One region of the Paraburkholderia sp. MM6662-R1 genome, then DNA from elsewhere that is predicted to be linked to it. Evidence: predicted binding sites of a transcription regulator. Region 1 holds the regulator's gene; the other holds the start of a gene.

Region 1 (15,670 bases):
GAAGACGAGTGGCAGTTGTACCGCGCGCTTGCCGTGCGGCTCGACGTCAGCGCGCCGGAGCCGGACTTCGTCGTTTATCTGCAGGCGAGCCCAGAGGTGCTGTTCGCGCGCATCCAGAAGCGCGCGGTGCCGATGGAGCTGCAGATTTCCGATGCCTATCTGCGCGCGCTGTGCGACGCGTACAACGAATTCTTCTACCACTACGACCGCACGCCCGTGCTGACGGTCAACGCCGAACACCTGAATCCGCTCGACTCCGACGCGGACCTTGCGCTGCTCGCCGAACGCATCGAGACGATGCGCGGCCGCAAGGAATTCTTTGTCAAAGCCACGTCGCTGTAAGCGGCGCGGCTAGTTCATTTTCTTCACTGGATTGACCATGACTTATTTGCAGGAAGCGAGCCGGAGCGCGATCACCGTGCCGAAACTGCAGGCAATGCGCGACGCTGGCGAAAAGATCGCCATGCTCACCTGCTACGACGCGAGCTTCGCCGCGCTGCTCGATCGCGCGGGCGTCGACGTGCTGCTGATCGGCGACTCGCTCGGCAACGTCCTGCAAGGCCAGGCGACCACGCTGCCGGTGTCGCTTGCCGACATCGCGTATCACACGGCGAGCGTCGCGCGCGCGCGGCCGTCGGCGCTGATCGTCGCGGACCTGCCGTTCGGCACCTACGGCACGCGCGAAGACGCATTCAGGAGCTCGGTCGAACTGATGCGCGCGGGCGCGCAGATGGTCAAGCTCGAAGGCGGCGAATGGCTCGCCGACACGGTGCGGTTTCTGGTCGAGCGCTCGATTCCGGTGTGCGCGCATGTGGGTCTTACGCCGCAGTCGGTGCATGCGTTCGGCGGCTTCAAGGTGCAGGCCAAGACCGAAGCGGGCGCGAGCCAGCTGCTGCGCGATTCGCTCGCCGTGCAGGAAGCCGGCGCGCAATTGATCGTGATGGAAGCGATCCCGTCGCAACTCGCGGGCGAAGTCACGCAGCAGCTGCGCATTCCGACGATTGGTATCGGCGCGGGCCTCGGCTGCTCGGGTCAGGTGCTGGTGCTGCACGACATGCTCGGGATTTTTCCTGGCAAGCGACCGCGCTTCGTGAAGGATTTCATGCAGGGACAGCCGAATATTCAGGCGGCCGTCGAGGCGTATGTGCGGGCGGTAAAGGACGGCACGTTTCCCGGCGCCGAGCACACGTTCTGATGCTTCATTGCCGCGCGAGCGCGCGGCATTCCCGTATTTTTCAGTGGTCTAACCAACAAGCCGTGCCGGCACCGCGCCGCGCAACGCGTTGCACACGAGCAGCGCTTCGGCGTTCAGCACATCCGCCCGCGTCAGCACTTTTTCACCTGCCCGCAAGCCCGAGGCCTCGTCGAGCAACACGCTTCGCATTACACCCGGCAGCACGCCTGACGCGAGCGGCGGCGTCCACCATTGTCCCGCGAGCTTCACGAACACGTTCGACCTGCCGCCTTCGGTCAGTTCGCCCCGTTCGTTGAAAAACAGCGTATCGAAGGCGCCCTTCGCTTCGGCTTCGCGCCAGCCGCGGTCGTAGTCTGCCCGGCGCGTGGTCTTGTGGCGCAGCAGCGGATCGGCGGCGTGGGTCGGCGCGAACTGCGCTTCGGGGCCGAGCAGAACTCCAAGGATCGCATCCGCCAACGGCGCAAGGATCGCGGCCGAGAGCTGGGTCACCCCGCTCTTGCTCAAAGCAAGCCGCATTCGATGCGGCATCTGCGCCGGGAGCGTGGCGCACCGCGCTGAAATCTCCCCACGAATGCGCGCTTCGTCGAACCCGAAGCCAAGCGTCGCGGCGCTCGACGACAAGCGCCGCAGATGCCGCTCGACGTGCCGCACGCCGTCTTCCCGCGTCGCGTACATCGTTTCGAACAGTTCGAAACCCGGCTCGGCGCCCATCAGAAAACGTGCTTTCAATCGACACTCCTCGTGCTCGTCGGCGGCCACGCTGTCGAGCACGATGCCCGCGCCGATGCCCATGCTGCCGCGCAGACCATCCGTGCCGCCGGCTTGCGCGGTCGACGCAGTCAACGTCAACGTGCGAATCGCGACCGACATGCAAAAGTCGCCGCAATCGTGATCATCGCCCGGCGCATCGAGCCAGCCGATCGCGCCGGTATAGAGCCCGCGCGGCGTGCTTTCCAGTTCGTCGATCAACTGCATCGTGCGATGCTTCGGCGCACCGGTAATCGAGCCGCAGGGAAACAGCGCGCGCAGGATCGTCGCGAACGAGGTGCCGTCGAGCAACGTCGCCTCGACAGTCGACGTCATCTGCCACACCGACGCATATGGCTCGACCGAAAACAACGCCGGCACGCTGACCGAGCCGATACGCGCGACTCGCGACAGATCGTTGCGCAACAGATCGACGATCATGACGTTCTCGGCGCGGTTCTTCGGATCGGTCGCGAGGAACTCGGCGTTACCCCGGTCGACGGCAGGATCTTGCGAGCGCGGCGCCGTGCCCTTCATCGGCCGCGCGCGCAACGTCGGGCCGTGCTTTTCGACGAATAGTTCGGGCGAACACGACAGCACCCACGCATCGTCCGGCAACGCGATCAGCGCGCCGAACGACACGGGCTGGCGCGCGCGCAACCGCCGATAGAACGCGAGCGGCGAGCCGAACACGTCGAAGCCGAGGCGGTACGTGTAGTTGACCTGATAGGAATCGCCCGCGCGCAGGGCGGCGTGAATCGCGTCGATCGCCGCGTGGAACTCGGCGCGATCGACGCTCTCGCGCACGTTCGCGGTGCCCGCGACCGACGGCTCGAAAGCGCCGTTGTCCCGCGCCGTTAGCCACGCGTCGACCTCGTCGCGCGAAAGCTTCGCACAACGTTCGAACAATAAAAAACGCAGCGTGGCATTGCCACGCTGCGTTTCAGAACACCGGCGCGCATCGAAACGCATCAGCGCGCGGCCAAATTCATAATCGGCGAGCACAACGGCGTGCAAACCGCTCCGGGTATCCGCCGCGACGCCGTCGCACACGGCTTCGAGCTGCGCCGCCTCCGTGCAGACCCGCTCGCGCACGAAACCCGTGTACAAGCGGCTCGACGGAAGCGCCGCCGTTGCACCGCAATCGTCGAGCAGCGCGAACGCCGCGCCGCGACTGACCACCGTCATACTGACCGCCGAATCAAATCAATCGAAAAAGCTCTTTACGCGATCGAACCAGCTCTTGCTTTGCGGACTATGCCGCGAACCGCCTTCCACGAGCGCCTTTTCGAACTGCTTGAGCAGATCGCGCTGCGCTTCGGTGAGCTTGACCGGCGTTTCAACCTGCACGTGTACGTACAGATCGCCGGCGATGCTCGAACGCAGCCCCTTGATGCCCTTGCCGCGCAAACGGAACGTCTTGCCGGACTGCGTGCCTTCCGGCACCGTGAAGCTGGCGCGACCGGCGAGCGTCGGCACCTCGATATCGCCGCCGAGCGCCGCGGTAGTGAACGGGATCGGCATCTGGCAATGCAGATCGTCGCCGTCACGCTCGAACACCGAGTGCTGCTTGATATGAATCTCGACGTACAGATCGCCCGACGGACCGCCGTTGATGCCCGGCTCGCCGTTGCCGGCCGAGCGGATGCGCATGCCGTCGTCGATACCGGCCGGGATCTTCACTTCGAGCGTCTTGGTTTCCTTCACCTTACCCGCGCCGTGGCAGTGATTGCACGGCTCGGGGATGTAGGTGCCGGTGCCGTGGCACTTCGGGCAAGTCTGCTGGATGCTGAAGAAGCCCTGCGACATGCGCACCGAACCCGAGCCGCTACAGGTCGGGCAGGTTTCCGGCTTGGTGCCCGGCTTCGCGCCCGAGCCATGGCAGACTTCGCACGAAACCCAGCTCGGCACGCGAATCTGCGTGTCGTAGCCGTGTGCGGCCTGCTCGAGCGTGATTTCCATGCTGTAGCGCAGATCGGCGCCGCGATACACCTGCGGGCCCGCGCGGCCGCCTCCGCGTGCGCCGCCGCCGGCCGCCTGGCCGAAGATGTCGCCGAAGATGTCGCCGAATGCATCGGCAAAGCCGCCGAAACCTTGCGCGCCGGCCCCACCCATGTTCGGATCGACGCCCGCGTGACCGTACTGATCGTACGCGGCGCGCTTTTGCGAATCCGACAGCATTTCATAGGCTTCCTTCACTTCCTTGAAATGCTCTTCCGCATCCTTGTGACCCGGATTGCGGTCGGGGTGGTGCTTCATCGCGAGCTTGCGATAAGCCTTCTTGATTTCGTCGTCGCTCGCGTTCTTTGCGACGCCCAGAACCTCGTAGTAATCCCGTTTCGCCATATCGGTTCAACGCCGCCGCGCAAAGCGACGCGGTAGCTCCTTGTGAATGCTGTGGAGTCTCACGACTCGTCCGGCCGCTGTCTGCGCCGCGCCAGGGCACGGTTCAAAACAACGCCCTCCATAAAACGAACGTGCCCGGAGAGCCCCAAAAAGGCTCGCCAGGCGCGAAAACCGCTCTTGCACTTTGGGCGCCCCGGGGGCGCCGTTCTCGTGCAGCCGGGCCGTGCACATCGCTGTGCACGGCTTTACGGTCGGATGCCGACCTGGCTTTAGTCTTTCTTCACTTCCTTGAACTCAGCGTCGACCACATCGTCGGCCTGCTGGCTCGCACCCGCCGATGCACCGGCACCGCCGCCCGCCGCGCCCGCCGCCGCTTCGGCACCTTGCGCAGCCTGCATGTCGGCGTACATCTTCTCGCCCATCTTCTGCGAGGCCGTGGCCACCGCTTCGATCTTCGCTTCGATCGCGGCTTTGTCGCTCGAGTTGCTCTTCAGCGTGTCTTCGAGGTCCTTCAACGCGGCTTCGATCTTGTCCTTCTCGCCAGCTTCGAGCTTGTCGCCGTACTCGGTCAGCGCCTTCTTCGTGCTGTGGACGAGCGCGTCACCCTGGTTGCGGGCGTCGGCCAGCTCACGCAGCTTGTGATCTTCTTCCGCGTTCGCTTCGGCGTCCTTCACCATCTTCTCGATTTCGGCTTCGGACAGACCCGAGTTCGCCTTGATCGTGATGCGGTTCTCCTTGCCGGTCGCCTTGTCCTTCGCGCCGACGTGCAGAATGCCGTTCGCGTCGATGTCGAAGCTCACTTCGATCTGCGGCACGCCGCGCGGTGCCGGCGGAATGCCTTCGAGGTTGAACTCGCCGAGCAGCTTGTTGCCCGCTGCCATTTCGCGTTCGCCCTGGAACACCTTGATCGTCACGGCGCCTTGATTATCATCAGCCGTCGAGTAGACCTGCGCGTGCTTGGTCGGGATCGTCGTGTTCTTGTTGATCATCTTCGTCATCACGCCGCCGAGCGTTTCGATGCCGAGCGACAACGGGGTCACGTCGAGCAGCAGCACGTCCTTGCGGTCGCCCGACAGAACCTGGCCCTGGATCGCGGCACCAACGGCCACGGCTTCGTCCGGGTTCACGTCACGGCGCGGATCCTTGCCGAAGAACTCCTTCACCTTTTCCTGCACCTTCGGCATACGGGTCATACCGCCGACCAGGATCACGTCGTCGACTTCGCCGACCTTCACGCCCGCGTCCTTGATCGCGACGCGGCACGGTTCGATGGTGCGTTCGATCAGGTCTTCGACCAGCGCTTCCAGCTTGGCGCGCGTGATCTTCAGGTTCAGGTGCTTCGGACCCGATGCGTCCGCCGTGATGTACGGCAGGTTGATTTCGGTCTGCTGGCTCGACGACAGCTCGATCTTGGCCTTTTCAGCCGATTCCTTCAGGCGCTGCAGCGCGAGCACGTCTTTCGACAGATCGACGCCCTGCTCCTTCTTGAACTCGCCGATGATGTAGTCGATGATGCGCTGGTCGAAGTCTTCGCCGCCGAGGAACGTATCGCCGTTCGTGGACAGCACTTCGAACTGCATTTCACCGTCGACGTCCGCGATTTCGATGATCGACACGTCGAACGTACCGCCGCCCAGGTCGTACACCGCGATCTTGCGATCGCCCTTTTCAGCTTTGTCCAGACCGAACGCGAGAGCCGCGGCGGTCGGTTCGTTGATGATCCGCTTGACTTCCAGACCGGCGATGCGGCCGGCGTCCTTGGTTGCCTGACGCTGGCTGTCGTTGAAGTACGCCGGCACCGTGATCACGGCTTCCGTGACGGTCTCGCCAAGGTAGTCCTCAGCGGTCTTCTTCATCTTGCGCAGGACTTCGGCGGAGATTTGCGGCGGCGCGAGCTTCTGGTCGCGCACTTCGACCCACGCGTCACCGTTGTCGGCCTTGATGATCTTGTAGGGCATCAGGCCGATGTCCTTCTGCACTTCCTTCTCTTCGAAGCGTCGGCCGATCAGGCGCTTGACCGCGAACAGCGTGTTCTTCGGGTTCGTGACCGACTGACGCTTGGCCGGCGCGCCGACCAGGATCTCGCTGTCATCCATGTAAGCGATGATCGACGGCGTGGTGCGCGCGCCTTCCGAGTTCTCGATGACCTTGACCGAGTTGCCTTCCATGATCGCCACGCACGAGTTGGTCGTGCCGAGGTCGATACCGATGATTTTGCCCATTTTTACAAATCTCCTGACTTTGATCGCTGCGGAAAGCGCCCGGTTGACCCATTTGGCGGCGGGACGATCCGCTCTCAATTCATACCTGCACTCAAAATAAGTGCGGCCACATCGTTTTCAAGACCTCTTTTGCGATGCGGTCTTTAATTTTTTTCAATCACGGGGCGAGGCGCCTGAATCTTCGCTGCGAGCCCGCTCCGTCAGTCTGCGCGGCGCCCCCGGCGTGGTTCGCCGGAAGTGCCTGAATCGATGGGATCTTTGCGGCACGTAGCGATGCGAAGCGACGCAGCAGACGCCACCGGCGCAAACGCCCGGAGCGAGTGTCGACGTGATTACTTCGGCGCCGCGACGGTCACGAGCGCGGGACGCAGTACGCGATCCGCGATCACAAAGCCCTTTTGCAGCACCGCGACGACGGTGTTCGGCTCCTGGTCGGCCGGCACCATCGAAATGGCCTGATGGCGGTGCGGATCGAACTTTTCGCCGACCGGATTGATCGCCACGACGCGACCCTTCTCGAGCGCGCCGTTCAACTGCCGCAGCGTGAGCTCGACGCCTTCGCGGACCTTCTGCAAGTCGTCGGACGAATGGGCGACGGCCGCCTCGAGACTGTCGACCACCGGCAGCAGATGCTCGGCGAAGCTCTCGATCGCAAACTTGTGCGCCTTGGCGACGTCTTCCTGAGCGCGCCGGCGCACGTTTTCGGTTTCGGCCTTCGCGCGCAGGAAGCTTTCCTGCAACTCGGCGATCTTCGCCTGAGCGTCGGCCAGCGCCTGCTCGGCGGCACCCTGGGCCGGTTCCGCGGGGGCGCCGGTGTCCGGCTGTTGAGCAGCGGCCCCAGCCGCCTCGGCGGCCTGGCGCGCGGCTTCGTCGGCGGGCGTGGGATTCTGGCTCGTCGGGTTCTCTTGCGTGTTTTCCATGTCGCTGAAAGTCGTTAAAAAGTAAAAGCCAAAGGCGGTGCAAGCCGTTCCGACACAGTACGATTCATGCTTTGCAAAATCGCGACACGCGTCTTCGCGCCGATCCGCCAGACCGGACCCCAGATGGGGCCTGAAAAAGCCGTTTCAAGCGGGTCGAGGGTTTTCGCACCACCGACGTGCAGGCGAAATGCGCCGTAACAAGCCTCAACGTGGCGCAATCAGATAGAGATTGAGTGCAGCCCGCAACTGACCTATTCTCCAGTCATGGAGCGGCAACGCCACGTTAACCCTAATCTGACGTAAGCGTTACCGACACCTGACAGTCGTTCCGATAGCCTGTTTCAGCCCATCAAGGGAGTACCGTGAAACTGACCTTTGCAATCGGGGTGGTCGCACTGGTACTGATCGCGGGCACCACGACCATCTGCATGTCCGGTGCGGTCAACGACCACACCACCGAGTACGGCGGCGCACACGCCACCGTGGAGCAGTTTCTCAATCCCCACCTGAAAATCTGTCGATAGTGCGCCGGTCGCGTTTGGTCGGTCGGCCGTGCAGCGCGGCGGCCGGCTCGTGGTAGACCTTGCGCCGTTCCTGCTCGACCTGCCGCTTCGCCTTGCTCTGCGCGGTTTCCACATAAAGCGTCTGCGCGACGCTCGCCGGACCGCGTACGTCGCATACGCCCAGCACCTCCACCTGCCACACGTAGCGCTCGATCTCGATTTCGACCAGATCGCCGACACGCACGTCCTTCGCCGGCTTCACGGCGACGCCGCCGATACGCACCCGCCCCTTGTCGACCGCCTCCGCGGCCAGCGAACGCGTCTTGAAGAAGCGCGCGGCCCACAGCCATTTGTCGATGCGCAGTTTCGCGCCCGGTTCGGTTGAAATGCGGTAGTTCATCTGCGTATTCAAGCTCCTGTCGTGTGCGGCACCGGCACCGCCTGCACGGGCCAGCCCTGCAGATGCTGCGCAACGATTTCGCCAAGCGCGGCAACCCACGGCTGCGACGCGTTCAGACAGGCGATCCGGTGAAACTCCTTGCCACCCGCCTGCAGAAATTCGCCGCGCCCTTCCATGCCGATTTCCTCGATCGTTTCGAGGCAGTCGGCGGTGAAACCCGGGCAAAACACGTCAGCACGCCGCACGCCTGCCGCGCCGAGTTCCTTCAACGTCGGCGCCGTGTAGGGCTGCAGCCATTCGGCATTGCCGAAGCGCGACTGGAACGTGATGCGGCATTCGACCGACGTCAAATCGAGCGCCTGCATCAGCAGCGCGCCGGTCTGCTGGCATTGCTCGTGGTACGGGTCGCCGAGATCGAGCGTGCGCTTGGGCACGCCGTGGAAACTGAGCACGAGCTTGTCGCCCGCCGCGAAATCGGGGCGGCCGTGCAGATGCCAGTAGTGGTGCACCTGTGCGGCGAGCGCCGCGATGTACGCCGGGGTGATCGGCGTACTGGCGCACGGTGCGGATTTCCGGCTGGTTGCGCATGCGCTTGAGCGCGGAAAAGGCTTCGTCGAACGCGGTCGCAGTGGTCGACGCCGAATACTGCGGATACATCGGCATCAGCAACACGCGCTCGGCGCCCGCGAGCTTCAGCTGGTTCAGCATTGCCGGAATGCCGGGCGTGCCGTAGCGCATTGCGTAGTCGACCAGCACCGTGTAGTCGTTCAGTTGCAGCAGATGGCGCAGGCCCTCGACCTGCTTTTCGGTGTGGACGCGCAGCGGTGAGCCCTCGGGCATCCACACCGCCGCATACTTCTTCGCAGAGCTGCGGCCGCGCAACGGCAGAATCAGCAGACGCAGAATGAGCTGCCACAGCAGCGCCGGAATTTCGACCACGCGAGGATCGGACAGGAACTGCGCAAGGTAGCGGCGCACCGCGCGCGGCGTCGGCGCGTCGGGCGTGCCGAGATTGATCAGCAACACGGCGACGCGATGCGACGTGGCGTTCTGTGAAGGCCGCTCGAGGTCGAAGCGCATAGGTAGCAGAAATCACCGCATTTTGCGGCGAGTCGATTCAATGGAGATTCATTATAGCGGCGCAGGTTCTGCCCGGCGCCGCCAGAGACCCCTGGCCATTCGGACGATTGGCAGACACCGCGCGTTCGCGCATCATGATCGCCACGGACTGCGATGACGACAGTTCCGCGGAGCCCGAGGACTACTGCTGGCTGAGCGTCATGGACAACAGCCGCGCGGTTATGTCCACGATCGGAATCACGCGGTTGTAGGCCATGCGGGTCGGTCCGATCACACCGAGCGTGCCGACGATCTTGCCGTTCACCTCGTACGGCGCGGTGACGACGCTCATTTCCTCGATCGGTACCAGATTCGATTCGCCGCCAATGAATATTTGCACGCCCGCCGCGTGACTCGACACGTCGAGCAACTGAAGGAGGCTGGTCTTCTGGTCGAACACATCGAACAGCTTGCGCAGGCGCGCCATGTCCGACGAAAGATCGGCGACTTCGAGCAGATTGCGCTCGCCCGAGATCAACACGGTCTCGCCGGTGTCGGATTCGTCGGTGCTGGCGGTGACGGCCGCGTGCATCAGCGAGGTCATGTCGCCACGCAGCTCGTCGATTTCCTCGCGCAGGCGGCGGCGCACCTCGTCGAACGAGAGGCCAGCGAAGTGCGCGTTGATGTAATTGGAGGCTTCCACCAGCTGCGAAGGCGAAAAGTCGCGCTGGGTGGCGAGGATGCGGTTTTGCACGTCGCCTTCGGGCGTCACGATGATCAGCAGAATGCGCTGGTCGGACAGGCGCATGAATTCGATCTGCTTGAACACGTGGCTGCGACGCGGCGTGAGCACGACGCCGGCGAACTGCGACAGATTTGAGAGCACGCTCGCCGCCGCGGCGACGATCTTCTGCGGCTCGCCCACCTGCAGCGTGGTCTTGACGGTGCGCGTCACCGCCTCCTCGTCGGCGGCGGATTCGACGGTCAGCATCGTGTCGACGAACAGGCGGTAGCCGCGTGGCGTCGGAATGCGCCCTGCCGACGTATGCGGACTGATCACGAGCCCCAGATCCTCGAGGTCCGACATCACGTTGCGGATCGTGGCCGGACTCAGTTCGAGGCCCGAATAACGTGACAGCGTGCGCGAGCCGACCGGCTGACCTTCGGCGATGTAGCGCTCAATCAGCGTTTTGAGGAGGGTTTGTGCGCGAGGATCTAGCATGACGAAAAATTTTAGCTCAATGGCATCGCAGCCGTGAGCGCCCGCGGCGCCCGCTCCCGGCGAATGCACCGCCGTCGGCGGGCTCGCATGTCATCGGGTCTTCACCATTCTAACGATAATCGCGACATACGCAGACGCCCTGCGTGCGCCGCCCCACAACCGGGTCGGTCTGCGGTTCTTTTCAGGCCCTACCTATGGTGTAATGCCGGCATGCAAGTGACCAGCCAGTTCAAGACCGTCGCGCTCGTCGGGCGCAGCAATACGCCAGGCATCGGCGAGCCGCTGACCGCGCTCGCCGCCTGCATCGCGAAGCTCGGCCTCGAAGTCGTGTTCGAAGCAGACACCGCCGCCGAAATCGGCGTGACCGACTATCCGGCGCTGCGTCTCGCCGAGATCGGCGCGCGCGCCGACGTCGCCGTGGTGCTCGGCGGCGACGGCACGATGCTCGGCATCGGCCGCCAGCTCGCGCCGTATCGCACGCCCTTGATCGGCATCAACCACGGGCGGCTCGGCTTCATCACGGACATTCCGATCTCCGACATGCGCGAGATCGTGCCGCAGATGCTGTCCGGCAATTTCGAGCGCGAGGAGCGCGTGCTGCTCGAAGCGCGCATCGTGCGCGACGGCACGCCGATCTACCACGCGCTCGCGTTCAACGACGTGGTGGTCAACCGCAGCGGCTTCTCGGGCATGGCGGAGTTGCGCGTGTCGGTCGACGGCCGCTTCATGTACAACCAGCGCTCGGACGGCCTGATCGTCGCGACGCCGACCGGCTCGACCGCGTATTCGCTGTCCTCGCAGGGGCCGATCCTGCATCCGCAACTACAGGGCATCGTGCTCGTGCCGATCGCGCCGCACGCGCTGTCGAACCGGCCGATCGTGCTGCCGGACGAATCGAAGGTCAGCATCCAGATCGTTTCCGGGCGCGAGGTGAACGTCAATTTCGACATGCAGTCGTTCACGTCGCTGGAGCTCGGCGACACGATCGAGGTGCGCCGTTCGCGCCACACGGTGCCGATGCTGCATCCGGTCGGCTACAGCTACTATGCGACGTTACGCCAGAAGCTGCACTGGCACGAGTACCCGTCGCACGAAGAAGACCCGAGGCCGTAAGCGGCACTTTGATTTCGCACGCCGCCGCGGCCGCCACCCGAATCCCAAGCTCACCCGACCACCTCCATGCTTCGCCACCTCTCGATACGCGACTTCGTCATCGTCGCCGCGCTCGACCTCGAATTCGACAGCGGCTTTACCGTTTTCTCGGGCGAAACCGGCGCCGGCAAATCGATCCTGATCGACGCGCTCGCGCTGGCACTAGGCGCGCGCGCCGAGGCGAGCGTCGTGCGCACCGGCGAGAGCCGCGCCGACATCACCGCGGAGTTCGAGACGCAAGCACAGGTCGATCAATGGCTCGACACGCAGGCGCTCGGCGCGGCCGACGACGGCCAGCACGGCGGCACCGTGATGCTGCGGCGGGTGGTCGACGCGAACGGCCGCTCGCGCGCGTTCATCAACGGTACGGCGGCCACGCTCGCGCAGCTGCGCGAGGTCGGCGAGATGCTCGTCGATATTCACGGCCAGCACGCGCACCAGTTGCTGATGCGCCCGGACGCGCAGCGCGAGCTGTTCGACACGCACGCGGGCCTGTCCGACCTGGCCGCCGCCGTCACCCGCGCGTGGCGCACGTGGCGCGACAAGGCGCAGGCCGTCGAGCAAGCGCAAACGCGCGATCGCGAGTTGCAACTCGAACGCGAGCGACTCGCGTGGCAACTCACCGAACTCGACAAGCTCGCGCCACAGCCGGGCGAATGGGAAGAAGTCAACACCGAGCATCGGCGGCTGTCGCATTCCGCGAATCTGATCGACGGCGTGCAGGGAGCGCTCGGCGCGCTGTCCGAATCGGACGACGCGATGATCACGCATCTCGGCTCGATCGTGTCGAAGGTGCGCGACCTCGCGGAGATCGACCCCGCGCTGAACGACGTGCTCGCCGCGCTCGAACCGGCCGAAATCCAGTTGCAGGAAGCCGCGTATTCGCTGAGCCACTACGCGCAGAAGCTCGAGCTCGATCCGGAGCGGCTCGCGCAGGTCGAAAAGCGCCTCGACGCGCTGCACTCGGCCGCGCGCAAATTCCGCCTGCGGCCCGAGACGCTGCCGGAAGAACACGCAGAGCGGCGCAAGCAACTGGCCGCGCTCGACGCCGCCGCCGACCTCGACGGCCTGCGCGCCGCCGAGGCGCAAGCGAAGGAAGTGTTCGTCGCCGAGGCGAAAAAGCTGTCGAAGGCACGCGCGAAAGCAGGCAAGGCACTCGGCGAGGCGGTCACGACCGGCATGCAGGAACTGTCGATGAAAGGCGGCAGCTTCGAGGTCGCGCTGGTGCCGCTGCCCGAAGGCGGCGCGCACGGGCTCGAGCAGATCGAGTTCCGCGTCGCCGGTCATGCCGGCGTGCCGCTGCGGCCGCTCGCGAAGGTTGCGTCAGGCGGCGAACTCGCGCGTATCAGTCTCGCGCTCGCAGTGATCGCGAGCGCGGCCAGCCCGACACCGACCCTGATCTTCGACGAAGTGGATACGGGCATCGGCGGCGGCGTGGCCGAAGTGGTCGGACGGCTATTGCATCAGCTCGGCGAGGCGCGCCAGGTGCTGTGCGTGACCCATCTGCCGCAGGTCGCCGCGCGCGGCGATCATCATTTCCAGGTCGCAAAGATGAGCAACGGCACCGGCGGCACGCTCAGCAGCGTGAGCTCGCTCGACAAGGCGAGCCGCATCGAGGAAGTCGCGCGCATGCTCGGTGGCCTCGAAATCACGGCGACCACGCGCAAGCACGCGAAGGAAATGCTGGCCGCCTGAAATTGCGCCGCGCATAGGCGGCCGCACACGGCTGAGTCGGCCTGGCCGGGACGTCACACCGATCCCGGCCGCGCATGATGCGCGACGCGAAGTGCGTGAGCGCCCTTACCCAAACACCCTCTTCCACAACGCCAGCACCGCCTCGCGCTCGGCCGCGACCAGCGCCGGATCGACCCGCGCCTTCTCCATCCCATCGAGCCGCAGCGTGTGCTGCAGCTTGCGATAGCGCCGATAGGCGGCGCCGACCGTCTCCGCTTCCGCTTCGCTCATCAGCCCGAAACGCGACACCTCACGCAGCAGCGCGATATTGCCGGTATTGCGGATCAGCTCGGGATCGCGCGCCGCATGCAGCAGCACCCAGTACTGCACGGTGAACTCGATATCGACCATGCCGCCGCGGTCGTGCTTCAGGTCGAACAGCGCCGGCGTATGGTTCGGGTGTCCCGCCTCGACACGCGCGCGCATCTCGACGATCTCTTTCGCGAGCGGCGCCGCTTCGCGCGGCGTCGTCAGCACCTGTTCGCGGATCGCCTCGAACTTCGCGCCGATCTCCGGATCGCCCCCGCAGTAGCGCGCACGCGTCAGCGCCTGATGCTCCCACACCCACGCGGTATTCGCCGCGTCGCCCTCGCGCAGCTGGTAGCGGCGGAACGCATCGAGGTCGGTGACGAGCAGGCCCGACTCGCCGTTGGGCCGCAGCCGCAGGTCGATGTCGAACAATGTGCCGGCGCCGGTCGCGGTGGTCAGCCATGTGATCAGACGCCGTGTGTAGGTTGCGTAGACGTCGGCGGCGGCATCGCCGGGATCGTCGTACAGGAAGATCACGTCGAGGTCCGACGCGTAGCCGAGCTCCTTGCCGCCGAGCTTGCCGTAGGCGATCACCGCGAAGCGCGGCACGTCGCGATGACGTTTGGCCAACTGCTTCCACACGGCTTCGATCGCCACGTCGAGCACTGCGTCGGCGAGCTCGGACAGCCGGTCGCTGACGTGCTCGACGGACAGCTTGCCGGCAAGATCGATCAGCAGAATGCGGAACACCTCGGCCTGATGCGCGTGACGCAGCAGATCCATCTGCTGCTCGACGCCATCGGCGGCGGCGAGCCGCAAACGCAACGTACGCTTGAATTCAGCCCAGTCGAACGGACTGTTGATCGCCTCGACGTCGAGCAGCTCGTCGAGCAGCTGCGGATGGCGGATCAGATAGCCGGCCGCCCAGCGCGAGCCGCCCAGCACCGACAGCACCTGGTGCAGCGCCTGCGGATACTCGGTCAGAAGCGCCAGATACGCGCCGCGCCGGCTCACCGCTTCGAGCAGATCGAACAGGCGCGCGACCGTATCGCCGCGCCGCCCGGCCGGCTCCAGCGTGCGCGCGGCTTCGAGCGCGCGCTGCGCGACGATGTCGAAACGCTGCCGGCTGCGCTCGTTCAGGCCCGTGTAGCGCGACGAGCGCCACACCGCCTGCAGGCGGGCGAGCAGCTCCCCGGGCTCGGCCACCCCCAGTTCGACGAGGCGCGCGCGCAGTGCGTCGTCGGCGCTATCGTCGGCGAGCGCGCTGCTCCACACCCACGCGGCCGCGCCGTCCTCGGGCGCGCCGCAACCGTCGCGGCCGCCCACCTTGTCGGCGAAAATCTGGTCGAACTGCTGTTCGACGAACTCGCGATGCGCGTCGAGCTTCGTCATCAATTGCGGGTAGTCGTCGCAGCCCATCACGCGCGCGAGCGCCATGCGGTCTTCGGCATCGACGGGCATCGCGTGGGTCTGCGCGTCGTTGCGATATTGCAAACGATGCTCGAGCTCCCGCAGAAAGCGATACGCCTGCGACAGCTTCACGCACACCGACGGATCCATCAACCCATTCGTGGCCGCGTGGCGCAGCACGGCGAGCGTCGGCCGCACGCGAAAGCCGGCGTCCTGGCCGCCGCGGATCAGCTGGAACACCTGCGCGCTGAATTCGATTTCACGGATGCCGCCACGGCCTAGCTTGATGTCGTCGGCCTTGTCGGGGCGCATCGACGCGCGGCGCTGCGCCTCCTGGCGGATCTGCAGATGCAGCGCGCGAATCGCGCTGATCACGCCGAAATCCAGATAGCGTCGATAGACGAACGGCGTGACGATCGCCCCGAGCTGCTTCTGCAGCCGCTGCGCCGAGGCGCTCGCGCCCTCGGACACGAGCCGGCCCTTGATCCACGCGTAGCGCTCCCACTCGCGG
Region 2 (15,670 bases), 120 kb from region 1:
GCCGTGCAGCAGATGCGTGATGAGACGGACCTTGCGTAACGCGAGCTTCATGGCCGGAGCTTTCCTTGACTGGACCGAAACGATACCGCTCAGCGCTGTTCGTAGGCGAGCTGACCGGACACGACGGTCGCGCGCACCTGTGCCGGCAGCTCGTAGCCGAGGAACGGCGTGTTGTGCCCCTGGCTCTTCAGCGCACGCGGCTCGACGCGCCAGTAAGCGTGACGGTCGAACACGCAGAGATCGGCCACCGCGCCGAGCGCAATGCGGCCAGCCGCTTCGAGGCCGAGCACCTGCGCCGGCGCCGCGGTGATGCGATTGAGCGCGGTCGCGAGCGGCACGCCCGCTTCGTCGGCCCACTTCACCGTCAGCGACAGGAACAATTCGAGGCCGGTTGCGCCCGGCGTCGCTTCGGCGAACGGCAGCAGCTTTTCGTCGTCGTCGACCGGCGTGTGCGCGGAGCAGATCGCATCGATCGTACCGTCGACGAGGCCCGCGCGAATCGCTTCGCGATCGCGCTGCTGGCGCAGCGGCGGATCGAGCCGGAACTGCGCGTCGAAGTAACCGATGTCGAGGTCGATCAGATGCACGTGGTTCACGGTGACGTCGCACGACACCGGCAGGCCCTCGCCCTTCGCCGCGCGCACGAGCGCCACGCCCGCCGCCGACGACACATGCGAAACATGCACGCGCGCGCCGGTCACGCGCACGAGTTCGAAGATCGTATGCAGCGCGATGGTCTCAGCCGCCACCGGCACGCCCGACAGCCCGAGCCGCGACGCCAGCGCGCCGCTCGCGGCGACGCCGCCCTTGCCCAGATACGCATCGACGGGACGCAGCCACACGGTGAAATCATAGGTCTTCGCGTATTGCAGCGCGCGCATCAGCACCTGGGTATCGACGATCGGCGTGTCGGCCTGCGAGAAGCCGACGCAGCCCGCCTCGGTCAGCTGGACCATCTCGGTGATGACCTGCCCCTTGAGACCGACCGTCAGCGCGCCGAGCGGATACACGTGCGCCTTGTTCTGATTGCGCGCGCGGAACTTCAGCATTTCGACGAGGCCCGGTTCGTCGAGCGTCGGATCGGTGTCCGGCGGACATACGAGGCTCGTCACGCCACCCGCGAGCGCCGCGGCCATTTCCGAGCCTAGCGTCGCCTTGTGCTCGTAGCCCGGCTCGCGCAAACGCGCGCACAGGTCGACGAGACCCGGCGCGATCGACAGACCGCGCGCGTCGAGCGTGCGCTCCGCCTGGAAGCCGGCCGGCGCGTTGCCCAAGGCGACGATCTTGCCCGCCTCGATAAAGATGTCCTGCTGCTGTTCGGTGCCCGCTGCCGGATCGATCAGCGTGCCGCCTCGAATATGAATCTTCATGCGCTGCCTTTGTTAAACCTGTGGTTCAGCCTATCGTTCGGCTTCCCGATCAGTCGTTGCTTAGTCGTTATTGCCCGCGACGATCCCCATCACCGCCATGCGCACCGCGATACCGAACGTGACCTGATTCAGGATCACCGATTGCGGGCCGTCCGCGACCTGCGAGTCGATCTCGACGCCGCGGTTCATCGGGCCGGGGTGCATCACGATCGCATCGGGGGCGGCGAGCGCGAGACGCTCGGGCGTGAGCCCCCAGCTCTTGAAGTACTCCTGCGACGACGGCAGCAGCGCGCCGCTCATGCGTTCATTCTGCAGGCGCAGCATGATGATCACGTCGACATCCTTGAGACCTTCGTCGAGGTTGTGGAACACGCGCACGCCCATCTGTTCGAGCCCGCCCGGCAGCAGCGTGCGCGGACCGATCGCGCGCACTTCGGGCACGCCGAGCGTGGTCAGCGCATGAATGTCCGAGCGCGCGACGCGCGAATGCAGGATGTCGCCGACGATCGCCACGCGCAGCTTCGTGAAGTCCTTCTTGTAGTGGCGGATCGTGTACATGTCGAGCAGACCCTGCGTCGGGTGCGCGTGACGGCCGTCGCCGGCGTTGATCACGTGCACGTGCGGCGCGCAGTGCTGCGCGATCAGGAACGGCGCGCCGCTCGACGCATGACGCACGACGAACAGATCCGCGTGCATCGCCGACAGGTTGTTGATCGTGTCGAGCAGCGATTCGCCCTTGCTGGTCGACGACGCGTTGATGTTCAGATTCAGCACGTCGGCCGACAGCCGCGTGGCCGCGATCTCGAACGTGGTACGCGTGCGCGTCGAGTTTTCGAAGAACAGGTTGAACACCGACTTGCCGCGCAACAGCGGCACCTTCTTCACTTCGCGATCGGTCACGCTGACGAACTGGTCGGCGGTCTCGAGAATGTGATTGACGATGGCCTTCGGCAACCCCTCGATCGACAGCAGATGTTTGAGCTCGCCGCTCTTCGTGAGCTGCGGGTTGCCCTTCAGGAAGCCGTAGCGGAAGCGCTCGGATGCGCTAGCGGAGGAATCTTGCGGAGCCGGGGTGGCGGTGTTCATGATGTACCTGCTTCAAATACGGGCTTCAACGTAATCGAGGTCGCGTCGACACGCCGCTCACGCGCGTTTCAATCGACGCGTGCTTCAGTGTGAAAAGAAAACCGCTGGCCGCCCGCGCCGTCGTCTTCACGGGCCAGCACGAGCGTCGCGTCGGCGGGTACGTCGACCACGCCACCGACGAAGCGCGCCGCCACCGGCAACTCGCGTCCGCCCCGATCGGCGAGCACCGCGAGTTCGACCGATGCCGGCCGGCCATAGTCATACAGCTCGTTGACCGCCGCGCGAATCGTGCGGCCGGTGTACAGCACGTCGTCGACCAGCACGATGCGGCGGCCATCGACCCCGAACGGCAGCGAGGTCGGGCTTGCTTGCGCGTGCAGCCCTTTCTTCGCGTAGTCGTCGCGATGCAGCGCGACGTTCACCACGCCGAAGCTCGGCAGTTTCAGGTCGCGCGCGAGCCGCTCGGCGAGCCACGCGCCGCCGCTATGGATACCAGCCAGTACCGCCGCTTCGGCACCGTCGTGCGTGGCGGCGAGCTGGTCGCCATACGCCGCTCGAATCTGGTCGAGCAACGCGCGATACAGCGCTTCGGCGTCAATGGAACTCATGATCGTCGGAAAGTCCGTCAAGATATTGCTGGAGGATGATGCTCGCGGCTTCGGCATCGAGCATGTCGGCGCGGGCATTGCCGGCGCGGATTTCCGCCTCGGCCTCGACCGACGAGTAGCGCTCGTCCACCCACGTGACCGGCAGATTGAAGCGGCCGTTCAACTGGTTGCCGAAGCGCTTCGCGAGTTGCGTGCGCTCGTGCGGTGTGCCGTCGGGGTGCATCGGCAGGCCGACCACCAGCGCATCGGGCTTCCATTCGGCGATCAGCTTGCCGAGCGCTTCGAAGCGGTAGTCCCTGCTGCGGTTTTGCACGACGACGAGCGGCCGCGCGCGGCGCGTCAGCGAATTGCCGACTGCCACGCCGATGCGTTTCTCTCCGTAGTCGAACGCAAGCAGCGTCGCCTCACGTCCGGCCGGCAGATTCATGCGCGGCCCCTCATGCGTGCCCGGCCTCGCCCGACAGCATCGACAACGACACGCCGAGCAGTGCGAGCGCCGCTTCGAGACGATCTTCGGCGGGCACGTCGAAAACGATTTTCGGATCGGCCTCGACCGTGAGCCAGCCGTTCTTGGAGATTTCGTCTTCGAGCTGACCCGCGCCCCAGCCGGCGTGGCCGAGCGTCAGCAGGAAACGCTCCGGACCGTTGCCGCTCGCGACGGCCTCGAGCACGTCTTTCGACGTGGTCATTTCGAGCCCGCCCGGCACCGACATCGACGACGTGTATGCGCTGCCGCCTTTCGGATCGTGCAGCACGAAGCCGCGCTCGGTTTGCACCGGGCCGCCGAAATATACGGGGACATGGAGAAGCGGTTCGATCTCGAGCTTCAGATCGATGCGATTGAAGAGCGCCTGCAGGTCGATATCGGTCGGCCGGTTGATCACGAGGCCGAGCGCGCCGCGCTCACTGTGATCGCAAAGGTAGACCACCGTTCCTGAAAACGTCGGATCGGCCATGTTCGGCATGGCGATCAGGAACTGGTTGGTCAGATTGATGCGATCGGTACTCTTGGACATAGTTCGGATTTTAGCAAAGACGATGCGTCATGGCGGGCTGCTTTGAGCATTGCAACGCGTTGGGTTGCACGCTACGCGACGCGCCATCGACGCCGGATCAAGTTGCACTCTATCACGCGCGCGACTTGCGCCATGCCGCGATCAGGCGCCGAAACACCGCGTAGAACGGCACGTTCGGCGCGCGTCGCGAAGTTGCGGGATTATGACTTGTCACAATGGGTTTCAGCGGGTTCGGCGCGCGTCGGTCGAAGCGTTGCGGACGCAATTCGCGCGCCACGTCGCGCGTTTGGTTCGACCCGGCTTGCGCTTCACGCGCCGCCCTGCTCGATCGCACGCGTGAGCGCGGCGAGCGCCGCCTGCGTGAAGCTGCCGCCCGCCGGCCCCACGCCCGCGGCGACCTTGTGCAGCGACGCACGCAAGGCCTCGGCGGCCTGCTCGAGCGTGTCGGCCGGCGGCGCGCCGACGATCACGTGCGCGCGCACCGCCGGCGTCGCGACGCTCGCATGCGCACGCCGCCGCCATGCGAGACCGAGCGCGTCGGCGAGCAGCGCCACGTGACCGAGACCGAGCGCGCAGGCGGCCGAGCCGAGCCGGTAGGCGGCGTCGCCCGCCTGCAGCGCTTCGCTCGGGTCGGCTTTTTCCGGCTGATCGGCCGCGCGCGCATGGGCGGCCAGCGCCTCGATGGACGCGTCGGCGGTCTGCAGGAAGTCTTCGTACGCGTTCGCGTTGACGCTCAGCACGCCGAGATCGCGCGTGTGCGGCAGCGACTGCGCCTCGAGCGCGCCCGCCTCCCACAGCGCTTCCGACGACTGCGTGCCGGCGACGTGCCAGTCGACGGTCAAGCCATAGTCGTGCAGCACCTCGACCTGGTCGGCGTCTTGCGCGGCCGCGCCGAACAGCGCGTAGTCGCGCCACAGCAGCGCGAGCGTCGCGCGCACCAGCGAACGCGGCGCGCGCTCGATGCCGCGCGCGTGATCGGCGAGCGCCAGGTTGCAGCGCGCGTAGAAGCGCCGCGCCTCGATATCGCGGATTGCGTGGCCACGCGCGCGCAGCGCCTTCGCGCAGGCGCGCGCGAGCCGCCAGAAGTCATACGGATCGGGGCCGGCGAGTTCGGTGAACACGGCGTCGAGCTCGTCGAGCGCGGCGTTCGTGACCGCAAGCGCCACCGCGCTGCCTGTGTCGGCCTGCGAGCGCAGCACCGGCAGCAACGCGCGCTCGTAGCGCGCCCGCAGATGGGCAAGCTGATCGGCCGATTGCGCGTGCAGCGAAGCCGGCGGCACTGGCCGCGCGCACAGCGCGAGGTCTTCGAACGCAACGGCGGAACCCGGCGTGGGTTCGATGAGTTGCGCACACAGCTCGCGGTAGTGGTTGAACAGCGTCGGCGAGCAACTGAGCTCGCGCAGATTGTGACGTTCGAGCGCCGCGCGGAAGTCGCGCAGCGCCGCGCCGAACACTGGCCGCGCGCTTTCCGCTTCGGCTGGCTCGCCGCTCGCGAGCGGCGAGAGCCGCACGAGGGCGTCGGTGAAACGCTGCGCGCTGAGCCAGCCCGCCGTGCGCAACGCATGCGACGCGCGCAGCAGCGCGGCACCGCTCTCGTCGCGCTGCTCGAACGCGAGCGACGCCTCGGCGAGCGCGAGTTCCGCAGGGCGGACCGCGCCACCGCGCGGGTTCGGCAGTGCGTCGATGGAAACGGGTGCTGCGGATCGAAGAGTCATGGGCAGGCGACACGAAGCTGACGGGGCCGTCGCTTCGCGCCGCATGCTGAGTGAGCGGCCACCGCGCGAACCGGCGACAGGACAATGACAGACTACCGTTGCGACACGACGCGACCGGCGATGTTCCGCGCCGGCGCGCTCAGACAGGCGCCGGGCGTGCCGGACGCATCAAGCGATTGCAGCAATTGCGCGGCGGATGACGCCGCTGACTTTTCGGGATCGAAGCTCAGGGTTCAGGTTCGGGACCGAATCTCGGGACCCGGTTTGGGGGCCGAAACTTCCGGCGAGTCGCACGAGCCCATCAAACCGCGCCGCCGGAACAATGATCAAGCGACGCGAACGACCGGCCGGCTGACGCCGGCGGCTTGCCGAACTTCAGATCTGGACCATTTCGAAGTCTTCCTTGCGCGCTCCGCACTCCGGACACGTCCAGTTGATGGGCACGTCTTCCCAGCGCGTGCCCGGCGCAATGCCTTCGTCCGGCAAGCCGGCCTCTTCGTCGTAAATCCAGCCGCAAATCAGGCACATCCAGCTTTGATATTCCATTCTTTTGTCGCGTCGTTGAGTCCGTGGAAGCGGGAGCCATGATGGTACCGTGTTGCCGCCCCCATGCCTAGCAATCGAAAACTCGCAATCGTAGCGTGGAGCGGGCTTCGGCGGTGCGCCCGCGCGCCGTGCGGACGACGCTCGCGGCGCCATGCCGCATGGCGGTGGGGACACCCGGCAGCGCGATAGAGAGCGCCCTCGGCAAGCTCGCGGCGCTAGCGTGGCAACCTCAAAGCAATCCCCGCCGGCCGCGCGTCAGCGAGCCGCGAGCCAGCCTCTGGCGATCCCCGCCGCGCGAAAAAACGCCCTCTCCACGGTTTAGGCCGCATAATTGAGCCGATTGCGCATTGCGCGCCGAAATCCTGCTTTCCTTATCCATTTTCATGCCCAGCGACACGCCTCCGATCGTCCTCACCTTCGGTCTCTCCGACCCCACCGGCGGCTCCGGCCTGCAGGCGGACCTGTTGACACTTGCCAGCATGGGCTGCCACGGCGTTTCCGTGCTCACGGGCTATACCGTGCGCGACTCGGCGAACTGCGACGAAGTCACCGGGCTCGACCCGGACATCGTCGCGACGCAGGCGCGCATGCTGCTCGAGGACATGCCGATCGCCGCATTCAAGGTCGGCGGGTGCACGCGCGCCGAAGTGGTCAGCGCGATCGCGGAAGTTGTCGCCGACTACGACGACATCCCACTGATCCTCGCCCCGGACTTCACGCTCGACGACGAGCACGTGCTCGCCGCCGACGAACTGCGCGAAGCGATCGCCGATCTGCTCGCGCCGCAAACCACGCTGCTGGTCGCCGACTCGGCGACGCTGCTCGCGCTCGCGCAGCCCGACGGCGACGCGGAGGCGCCGAGCCTCGACGCGGCGATCTCGCACCTGCTGTCGCAGGGCTGCGAGTACATTCTGTCGACCGAAACCGGCACGCATCGGCTCGTCAACACACTCTTCAGCGAGGACGGCCAGTTGCGTCAGGACATGTGGGACCGCGCGCCGCATCGGTTGACGGGCCTGACCGATACGCTCGGCGCGGCGATCGCCGCGCTTCTCGCCAACGGCCAGGAGCCCGCGGAAGCGGTGCGCGAAAGCCAGGAGTATCTGTATCAGGCAGTGCGCAATGCGTTCCGGCCCGGCATGGGGGCGTACATGCCCGATCGCTTCTTCTGGGCGCGCAGCAGCGATGAAGACGAAACGCCGCCCGCGCAAGGCAAGGGCGCGGCGCCGGGGGAAGCGCGGCACTGACCTCGCCATTCGTCGGCATCGACTAAAAACCCGCTGTCAGCCGGTTTTTTCATTAATGTGACTTTCGCGATTGGTGCGACTTTCCATTCGATTTAACCAAATTGAACAATGTAATTAGCGCGTAGCTATCGATACTGCCGCGCCCAGTTCGTCTCGCGGGCATCCTAGTCAATTTATTTTGCATAGCCGCATGAATCTTGCTGTCGGCGATGCAACCGGACGTTTTACCGCGTAATCAAACGTTACAACGCCGATGACATCTTTTGTCTAGACTTTACGCATCACGATAAGTCATATGTCCCCACATGTCATTTCCCACCTTCTTCATCCATCCACCGAAATGCGGCGGTTCGACCGTTATTTCGTTTTTTGATTTGAATAAAGGTAATGACCAATTCATTAGCTTTGTCTGGGATCAGGATGGCTGGGGAAACTGTGGCGCGAAGCTGCTCGAGACGCAGGTAGGCGGCGGTCATCTCCCGTATGGCATTCATCGGATGATCAAACATCCGGTCAACTACTGCACGATCCTGCGCGATCCGCTCGCGCGCCAGATCTCGCACTACTGGTATGCGGCGAACGGCAAGAACGGCGAGGTCACACGCGGCGTCAGTGTGTCCACGCCGGAAGCTCTGGCGCAGCAAGGTGTGCTGTCGCTCGACGAGTGGGTCAGCGAATCGCTCGGCGGCAAGAACCTGTTCGTGCACATGTTGAGCGGCGAGCCAGTGGCTAACCAAACGAGCCTCGCCGTTGCGCGAATCCATTTGCGCGAACAGATCGGCACCGTCGGCGTCTGCGAGGACATGAGCGAATTCTTACTGCGGCTTTGCGGTTCGACTGGGATGAAATTGCCGTTCTATTTCGAAGCGAATCGCACCAATGGCACGGCGAAGGGCAAGGCTCACTTAAGCGACGCAACAAGACAAAAATTTATCGAGGACAATAGCCTCGATTACGAACTGTTCCGCGACGCAAGTCAGATCGTGGAAGCTTATGCGAAAGAAACGGGCAGCGTCTTTTCGAATGCGCTCGAATTGGTCCGCGTGATTCAGTCCGAAATCGATCAGCTCGACAATCCGCACGTCTATAGTTCGACCGTTTTCGGCTTCGACGGCTCATTCCTGTCGCGCGTGCATGAGGTGATCCGCCGCTTCGATCTCGCGCCGATCGACACCTATCTGGAGTTCGCGCGAAGCCGGCAGCGTCCGCCGGTCGACCTGTTCGACGGTTTTGTCGACACGGTGCGCGACGGCGTAGTGTGCGGCTGGGCCGTCAACCTGAGCGAGCCGCAGCGGCAGGTACCGCTCGAGGTGCGGGTCGGCACGCAGATCGTCGCGACCGGCTGCAGCGGCGAGCCGCGGCCCGATGTGGCGAGCGCCGGCTATCCGAGCGCATACAGCGGATTTTCGATTCCACTGCCGAACGATATTCCGGAAGGCTTTCGCGTTACCATTGCCAATTCCACCGAAAGCCTGCACAACGCCGGCACGTGGCGGCAAGGCTGGCACTGCGAATGAGCCAGAAGAGCCAAGAGAACCTATCCATGAAAGAGCCGCCCCAGTTCGTGCAACGCTTCCACGGCAAGATCGCGGTGCAGGACCGCATACGCATGTTCGATCAGATGCCCGCCACGATCTGGCTGACCGGCCTGTCCGGCGCCGGCAAATCGACGCTCGCGTTTGCGCTCGAAGAGCAGCTGATCGCGCTCGGTCACGCCTGCTATGTGCTCGACGGCGACAACATCCGGCACGGTCTGGCGAGCGACCTTGGATTCGAGCCCGACGACCGGCGCGAAAACATCCGCCGGGTCGCGCACGTCGCCCAATTGATGAACGACGCGGGTCTGATCGTGATTTCCGCGCTGATTTCGCCGCTACGCGAAGATCGGGCAATGGCGCGCGCGATCATCGGAGCCGACAAGTTCGTCGAAACCTATGTGTCCGCCTCGCTCGCCACCTGCGCGAGCCGCGATCCCAAAGGTCTTTACGCGAAAGCGAGGTCTGGCGAGATCAGCTCGTTCACCGGCGTATCAGCGCCCTATGAAGCGCCGATCGATCCCGACCTGCACGTCGAAACGGGAACGCTGAGCCCCGCGCAAAGCGTCGCGCAGATCTTCCACTACCTGCGCGAAAAGTGCCTCGGAAGGTCCTCTCATCGCACGGCTCACGCCGCGGGCGCCTGATCCGGACAAAAGGGCGTCCGGAAGCGCTCGCCAGCAAGCACATCAACGCCGGCCCCAAACGAAAAAAAACCCGCATAAGCGGGTTTTTTCGTTTGGGGAAACGCCTCGCGGCGCACTCCCCACATGGACTTCCAGCCGGGCCTCGGCCGTGATCCAGACGCGCGGCAGTTCAACCACGCGGCCGGACCACGAGGCCCGAGCGGAATTACATGTCCATGCCCATGCCGCCCATGCCGCCGGGCATGCCGCCAGGCATCGGAGCATCTTCCTTCGGCAGTTCGCAGACAGCTGCGTCGGTCGTCAGCAGCAGGCCAGCAACCGAAGCGGCGTTTTGCAGCGCCGTGCGCGTCACCTTCGTCGGATCCACGACACCTGCGTCGACCAGGTCGACGTACTCGCCGGTCGCTGCGTTGTAGCCGTAGTTGCCCTTGCCAGCAGCAACCGCTGCCACGACGACGCTCGCTTCTTCGCCACCGTTGGCGACGATCTGGCGCAGCGGCTCTTCCATGGCGCGCAGAACGATCTTGATACCTGCGTCCTGATCGGCGTTAGCGCCCTTCAGGCCAGCGATTGCCGTACGTGCACGGATCAGCGCGACGCCGCCACCCGCCACGATGCCTTCTTCCACAGCCGCGCGCGTTGCGTGCAGTGCGTCTTCGACACGTGCCTTCTTTTCCTTCATTTCGACTTCGGTCGCAGCACCGACCTTGATCACTGCAACGCCGCCTGCCAGCTTGGCGACGCGCTCTTGCAGCTTTTCACGGTCGTAGTCCGAGGTCGCTTCTTCGATCTGCGTGCGCACTTGCTTGACGCGAGCTTCGATGTTCGCTGCTTCGCCAGCGCCGTCGATGATCGTGGTGTTTTCCTTGCCCACTTCGATGCGCTTCGCCTGGCCCAGTTCAGCCAGCGTTGCCTTCTCGAGCGTGAGGCCGGTTTCTTCAGCGATGACCTGACCGCCGGTCAGGATCGCGATGTCTTCCAGCATCGCCTTACGACGATCGCCGAAGCCCGGAGCCTTGACGGCAACGGTCTTCAGGATGCCGCGGATGTTGTTGACGACCAGCGTTGCGAGCGCTTCGCCTTCGACGTCTTCAGCGATGATCAGCAGCGGACGGCCAGCCTTCGCGACTTGCTCGAGCACCGGCAGCAGGTCACGGATGTTCGACACCTTCTTGTCGTGCAGCAGCACGAACGGGTTCTCGAGCACGGCGACTTGCTTGTCCGGGTTGTTGATGAAATACGGCGACAGGTAGCCGCGGTCGAATTGCATACCTTCGACGACGTCCAGCTCGTCTTGCAGCGACTTGCCGTCTTCGACGGTGATCACGCCTTCCTTGCCGACCTTGTCCATTGCTTCAGCGATGCGCTCGCCGATCGACGAATCGCTGTTCGCCGAGATCGCGCCAACCTGGGCGATTTCCTTGTTGGTCGTGCACGGCTTGCTGATCTTGCGCAGTTCTTCGATTGCGGCTGTAACGGCCTTGTCGATACCGCGCTTCAGGTCCATCGGGTTCATGCCCGATGCGACGTACTTCATGCCTTCGCGGACGATCGATTGCGCGAGAACCGTAGCGGTCGTCGTGCCGTCGCCTGCGTTGTCGCTGGTCTTGGAAGCGACTTCCTTGACCATTTGCGCGCCCATGTTCTGGAGCTTGTCTTTCAGTTCGATCTCTTTCGCGACCGACACACCGTCCTTGGTGACCGTCGGGCCGCCGAAGCTGCGCTCGAGAACCACGTTGCGGCCCTTCGGACCCAGCGTGACCTTCACGGCGTTGGCGAGAATATTCACGCCTTCGACCATCTTGGCACGGGCGGAATCACCGAATACGACGTCTTTAGCTGCCATCTTCTAACTCCTTGAATACTTTGGATATAACCGGTGAAGTAGCGACCTTGCGCTTACTTCTGCACCACGGCCATGATGTCTTCTTCGCGCATCACGAGCAGTTCGTTGCCGTCGACCTTGACGGTCTGGCCTGCGTACTTGCCGAACAGGACGCGGTCGCCGACCTTCACGTCGAGCGCAATGGCTGCGCCCTTGTCGTCGCGCTTGCCCGGGCCGACTGCGAGGATTTCACCTTGATCCGGCTTTTCCGCTGCGGCTTCGGGGATCACGATGCCCGACGCGGTCTTGGTTTCCTGATCCAGACGTTTGACGATCACGCGATCATGCAAAGGACGAAGGTTCATACATACTCCTCTCTGATTGAGACTGAAGAACGCTGAGAAAAACCCGGCTGGCCGAGCCAACCGGAGATGTTGTTAGCACTCTCGTGCAGCGAGTGCTAATTATATGGACGGGCAGTGACAAATTCAAGAAGCGGGGAACGCGGTCGAAGTTCACTCACCCTCAAACGTGATTCGCTCGGGCTTGAACCCGCCCCGTGCGGAACGTCTGCCGTTCGGCATTTTCTCTAAGAAAACAATAATTTACCGACGTGTTGCGTTGAGATTCGGCCCTTCGTGAAGGAAGAGGCGAGCCATGACGAGGCAGCGACTTCGGAGCGGAGCGCCCGCTCGAAACGTCAAACCCAGGGAAATCCCCCATAAGCGCGGGCCGTTACGATAGTCAGCCTTCAGGCAAGTCGAGGGGCTCATGAATGTGCTTCGCGGCTGAGGCACCAGTCGGTCCAAGTATATCTGGACCGTTGCAGCGGCCGTTGATAGCGGGATTGTGAAATTGATAGCAGCTGCAAGGACGATACTTGCAGAACCGTAACGCTATAACTGAGTGCGAAAGATTTGAGATCTTTCCACTCTGAAGATCAGCGACAAATATGTCCAACTGACCAGTCGATAATTGCGCTCCTCCAGATAGCGAAATATGGCGGAAGCTATTACTTCCCTTATCGAAGTCAGCGTAGACTCCACAATAATGATTTTTGGTTTATACCTGCTGATATCAATCGATCGCAAGACTTCGTAATCGTGACCTTCCACGTCAATGGAAAGCAGATCGATTTCCTGATCGGCGTACGGGGTGTGCTCGAGAACGTCGTTCAATGTGGTGGTTTCAACGGTCCGGACGGAGATAGGCTTCTGGACTTCGGCCGCAGCCACTATGGGATCTATGGTCGAAGTCAACCCATAGTTCGAAAAATTATAGACTTCCTTGAGCTGTTTCTCGTTCGAGACGGCCGCACGTACATTGACATCACCAAACCGCGCAAGAGAAAACGCTTCAATTTTCACCGGATCCATGTCTATGTTGATGCCGCGCCAACCACGCTTGTAAAGCGCATGTGTGTTCGAGAACTTGACAGGGTGGTATGCACCAACGTCGACATAAACACCCTTATTGCACCGGGGACTGATTATCTCGCGCAACACCGCGTCCTCTCCAAACTGCGAGTAGTACAAACGCGGCCCGCGTGTTATCCACGTCTTGCGGACGAGCCAAAGGAAGTGTCCGAACGTCTTCGGGTTCAACATAACCGCTCCTCACTTCGAAACGATAACGGCAAAAGGTCAAACAGTGTTTGATCTGGAAGCTTGCCGAGCAGACGGTCGGTCCGGTCCGGCATTACGTTAGCTAATATTCACATATAGCAGGCCTCATTACCGCCGCAAATGTGCCGCAGTACGGACCAAACGATATTCGCGAATTAGTTACATGCTCGAAAAGTCGTTGAGAGTTACATCTGCAGACTACTCGACGGTTGGCCGAACATTAAGCGAAAGTCATAATATTGTGTATTTATGCCCGAAACCGTCGATTGATGCAAAAAGCTTCCGGTTCCAGTCGGTTCGCGTGTCGTCGACTACAGCCGCGCGAGATTCAGCCCGGCGAAGCCTTCTGCATCAGGCCACGATCCGCCAGTTTCGCTCGCCCGACAGCACGCTCGTTTCACTTCACTTCTGCGCAGGCCGGTGCAACGCATTACCCGCCATCCACTTGAGCCGTTCGCAATTGACCTTGATGCGCGCCGCGAATTCCTTCGGATCTCGCTCGCGCAGTGCGTTCATCTGGCTATTGGTGATGTCGGCGCGGTGCCAGCCCGTGTCCCAGTGCTGATCGAAATCGGTCGCACCGGTCAGGACCTTTCGGAGCCGCTCCTTATAGGCGTCGATCCGCTCGGGCGACACGTCGCAAAACGCCCGCGCGAAGCTTGCGCGCTCGCCCGCCGTCTCCGCGCTCATGTTGGCGTCGCTCGCGCCGCTCGCGAGCGGCGCGGCGAGCGACAGCACCGACAGACAGAACGCTGCGCAAAGCGGCCGATAGCGATACGATAGGTTTTTCATCTTCGACTCCTGACGATCCTTCGTGGCGACCAGGGATTGTCCCGATCTTCAACGCCGCCTCGCCGATTGTGTCCTGATTGCACTGCACGATGGCGTTTTCGCGCGCTATCCGATGCATCGCGTGGCCAAACTGCGGTGCTACGCTCGTTAAAGCGGCATTCGCGACGTGCCCGTTCCGGGGAGCCGTGGCGCAAGCATCGCAACGCCACGGCCCATCGGCAGGCCGCGACAGAAGCACGAGCGCCAGGCATGAGAACGAGCTCGAACACGACGCGCAACGAGCACAGAACGAAAGCACGACACGAAATCAAACACAAAAAGGCGAGACATCGCTGCGGGAGTGACTGCGATGGCATTTAGAACATATACCGTACTGACGCTGTTGGTGACGAGCACTGCCGCGTTCGCGTGGCGGCCTGTCACCTATCCGATCCGAAGTCAGAGCCCTTACGAGCGCAGCATCGACAACGCGATGTGCTACGCCGAGGCGAACCGCGTGACCGGGGTCAACATGGCCCACGAGTCGCAGATTCCGCCGCGTCAGCCGCCCGCGGCCAAAGGTGCGTCGACCGGCGTACCGTCGAAGCCGCCGCTTCCGCCTAGTTCCTTCTCAGCCACGCCGCTGCCGTGGAGCGCGAGCGCGCCCGAAGCCGCGAGCGCGCCGTTGGCTGAGGCGCAAGCGCCTGGCGGTGCATCGTCGGCGAAACCGGTGGACGAAGCCGCGGCCGGCGCCAGCGCGCCAGGCGCGCCAGCCACCGAGGCGGCGAATGCACCGCCGAACGCATCGGCAGCGGCAACGGGCCCCAGTGCGAACGCGGCACCCGGCGCGTCGGATGGTGCGGCCGCTTCGCTGGCGTCGAACGTCAAGCTGCCGCCGCTGCCCGCGCCCGAGCCGCCGATGACCCGCTATTGGGCCGCCTACGGCGCGTGCATGCAGGCGCGCGGTTACGTCGTCCAGTAGTCCGGCCGACGCCGCTTGCGGGCGTCGTTGCATACATTCTTTTTGATGGCGCCGCCCTTCGGCGCCAGTGGAGCGACACGGCCATGCCGCGCGACACGACCTCCGACCAGCCATTTTTCCATCACTGCGCATACTGCGGCGTGCCGCTGTCGGGCCGCTTTTCGCCGTGTCCCGCATGCCATGCGCTGCCGATCGATTCGTTCGATACGGACGACAAGCCCGGCGAGCGCTCCGCGCGATCCCGGGCGCTGAGCGCATCGCGCACGCAACTCGAACCGCTGCCAGCGGCCGCGAGCTTGCCCGCGGACCGTTCGTCGCGACGCTCCGCACAAACGAAGATGAGCCCCTACGATCTGATCGACGAAGCGACGTTCGAGCCGGGCGGGCGTCGACGGCGGCATCCGCTCGCGCTTGCCGCAGCCGCGCTCGCGACGCTCGGCGTCGTGTACGTCGGCTTCGTTCTATTCAACGACGACGATGCGAGCGTCGACACGCCGGTCACGGTCTTCGGCACGGTGCGCCCGGACAACCCTGGCCAAGCCCCTGCACAGAACGTTGCGCAGAATGCGGCGCCGTCGGTTGCCGCGGCGCCGAAGCCGGCGTCGATCGTCGCCCAACGGCCGCGTCCCGTTGTCGTCGCGCGGCAGCAACCGTCGAACGTGCACGCGGCCCCCGTCGCGCCACCGGCACCGCCCGT

Evidence for each region. Region 1 encodes HrcA, which represses chaperone genes, less so after heat shock. Its sites were predicted from a motif close to TTAGCACTCNNNNNNNNNGAGTGCTAA; they were not measured.
Region 2: the regulator HrcA is predicted to act here: its motif matches at 12,033-12,059, upstream of groES (co-chaperone GroES).

The regions. Positions count from the first base shown of each region.
Region 1 covers NZ_JBNDLV010000001.1:1,868,646-1,884,315, forward strand. The annotation lists gene OKW39_RS08855 (deoxynucleoside kinase) at 1-342, shown strand, start outside; gene panB (3-methyl-2-oxobutanoate hydroxymethyltransferase) at 380-1,195, shown strand; gene pabB (aminodeoxychorismate synthase component I) at 1,244-3,130, opposite strand; gene dnaJ (molecular chaperone DnaJ) at 3,149-4,288, opposite strand; gene dnaK (molecular chaperone DnaK) at 4,558-6,510, opposite strand; gene grpE (nucleotide exchange factor GrpE) at 6,843-7,430, opposite strand; gene OKW39_RS08885 (hypothetical protein) at 7,793-7,954, shown strand; gene OKW39_RS08890 (RNA-binding S4 domain-containing protein) at 7,926-8,333, opposite strand; partial or broken gene hemH (ferrochelatase) at 8,342-9,413, opposite strand; gene hrcA (heat-inducible transcriptional repressor HrcA) at 9,595-10,614, opposite strand; gene OKW39_RS08905 (NAD kinase) at 10,825-11,727, shown strand; gene recN (DNA repair protein RecN) at 11,794-13,461, shown strand; gene glnE (bifunctional [glutamate--ammonia ligase]-adenylyl-L-tyrosine phosphorylase/[glutamate--ammonia-ligase] adenylyltransferase) at 13,567-15,670, opposite strand, start outside.
Region 2 covers NZ_JBNDLV010000001.1:1,751,987-1,767,656, forward strand. The annotation lists gene OKW39_RS08265 (lysophospholipid acyltransferase family protein) at 1-51, opposite strand, end outside; gene OKW39_RS08270 (dihydroorotase) at 90-1,370, opposite strand; gene OKW39_RS08275 (aspartate carbamoyltransferase catalytic subunit) at 1,431-2,456, opposite strand; gene pyrR (bifunctional pyr operon transcriptional regulator/uracil phosphoribosyltransferase PyrR) at 2,525-3,064, opposite strand; gene ruvX (Holliday junction resolvase RuvX) at 3,051-3,491, opposite strand; gene OKW39_RS08290 (YqgE/AlgH family protein) at 3,502-4,080, opposite strand; gene OKW39_RS08295 (hypothetical protein) at 4,389-5,795, opposite strand; gene OKW39_RS08300 (rubredoxin) at 6,171-6,341, opposite strand; gene OKW39_RS08305 (hydroxymethylpyrimidine/phosphomethylpyrimidine kinase) at 6,725-7,588, shown strand; gene OKW39_RS08310 (hypothetical protein) at 7,897-8,097, opposite strand; gene OKW39_RS08315 (chondroitin 4-O-sulfotransferase) at 8,086-9,105, shown strand; gene cysC (adenylyl-sulfate kinase) at 9,132-9,770, shown strand; gene groL (chaperonin GroEL) at 9,976-11,616, opposite strand; gene groES (co-chaperone GroES) at 11,670-11,960, opposite strand; gene OKW39_RS08335 (FkbM family methyltransferase) at 12,492-13,202, opposite strand; gene OKW39_RS08340 (hypothetical protein) at 13,623-14,012, opposite strand; gene OKW39_RS08345 (hypothetical protein) at 14,362-14,973, shown strand; gene OKW39_RS08350 (hypothetical protein) at 15,095-15,238, opposite strand; gene OKW39_RS08355 (hypothetical protein) at 15,320-15,670, opposite strand, start outside.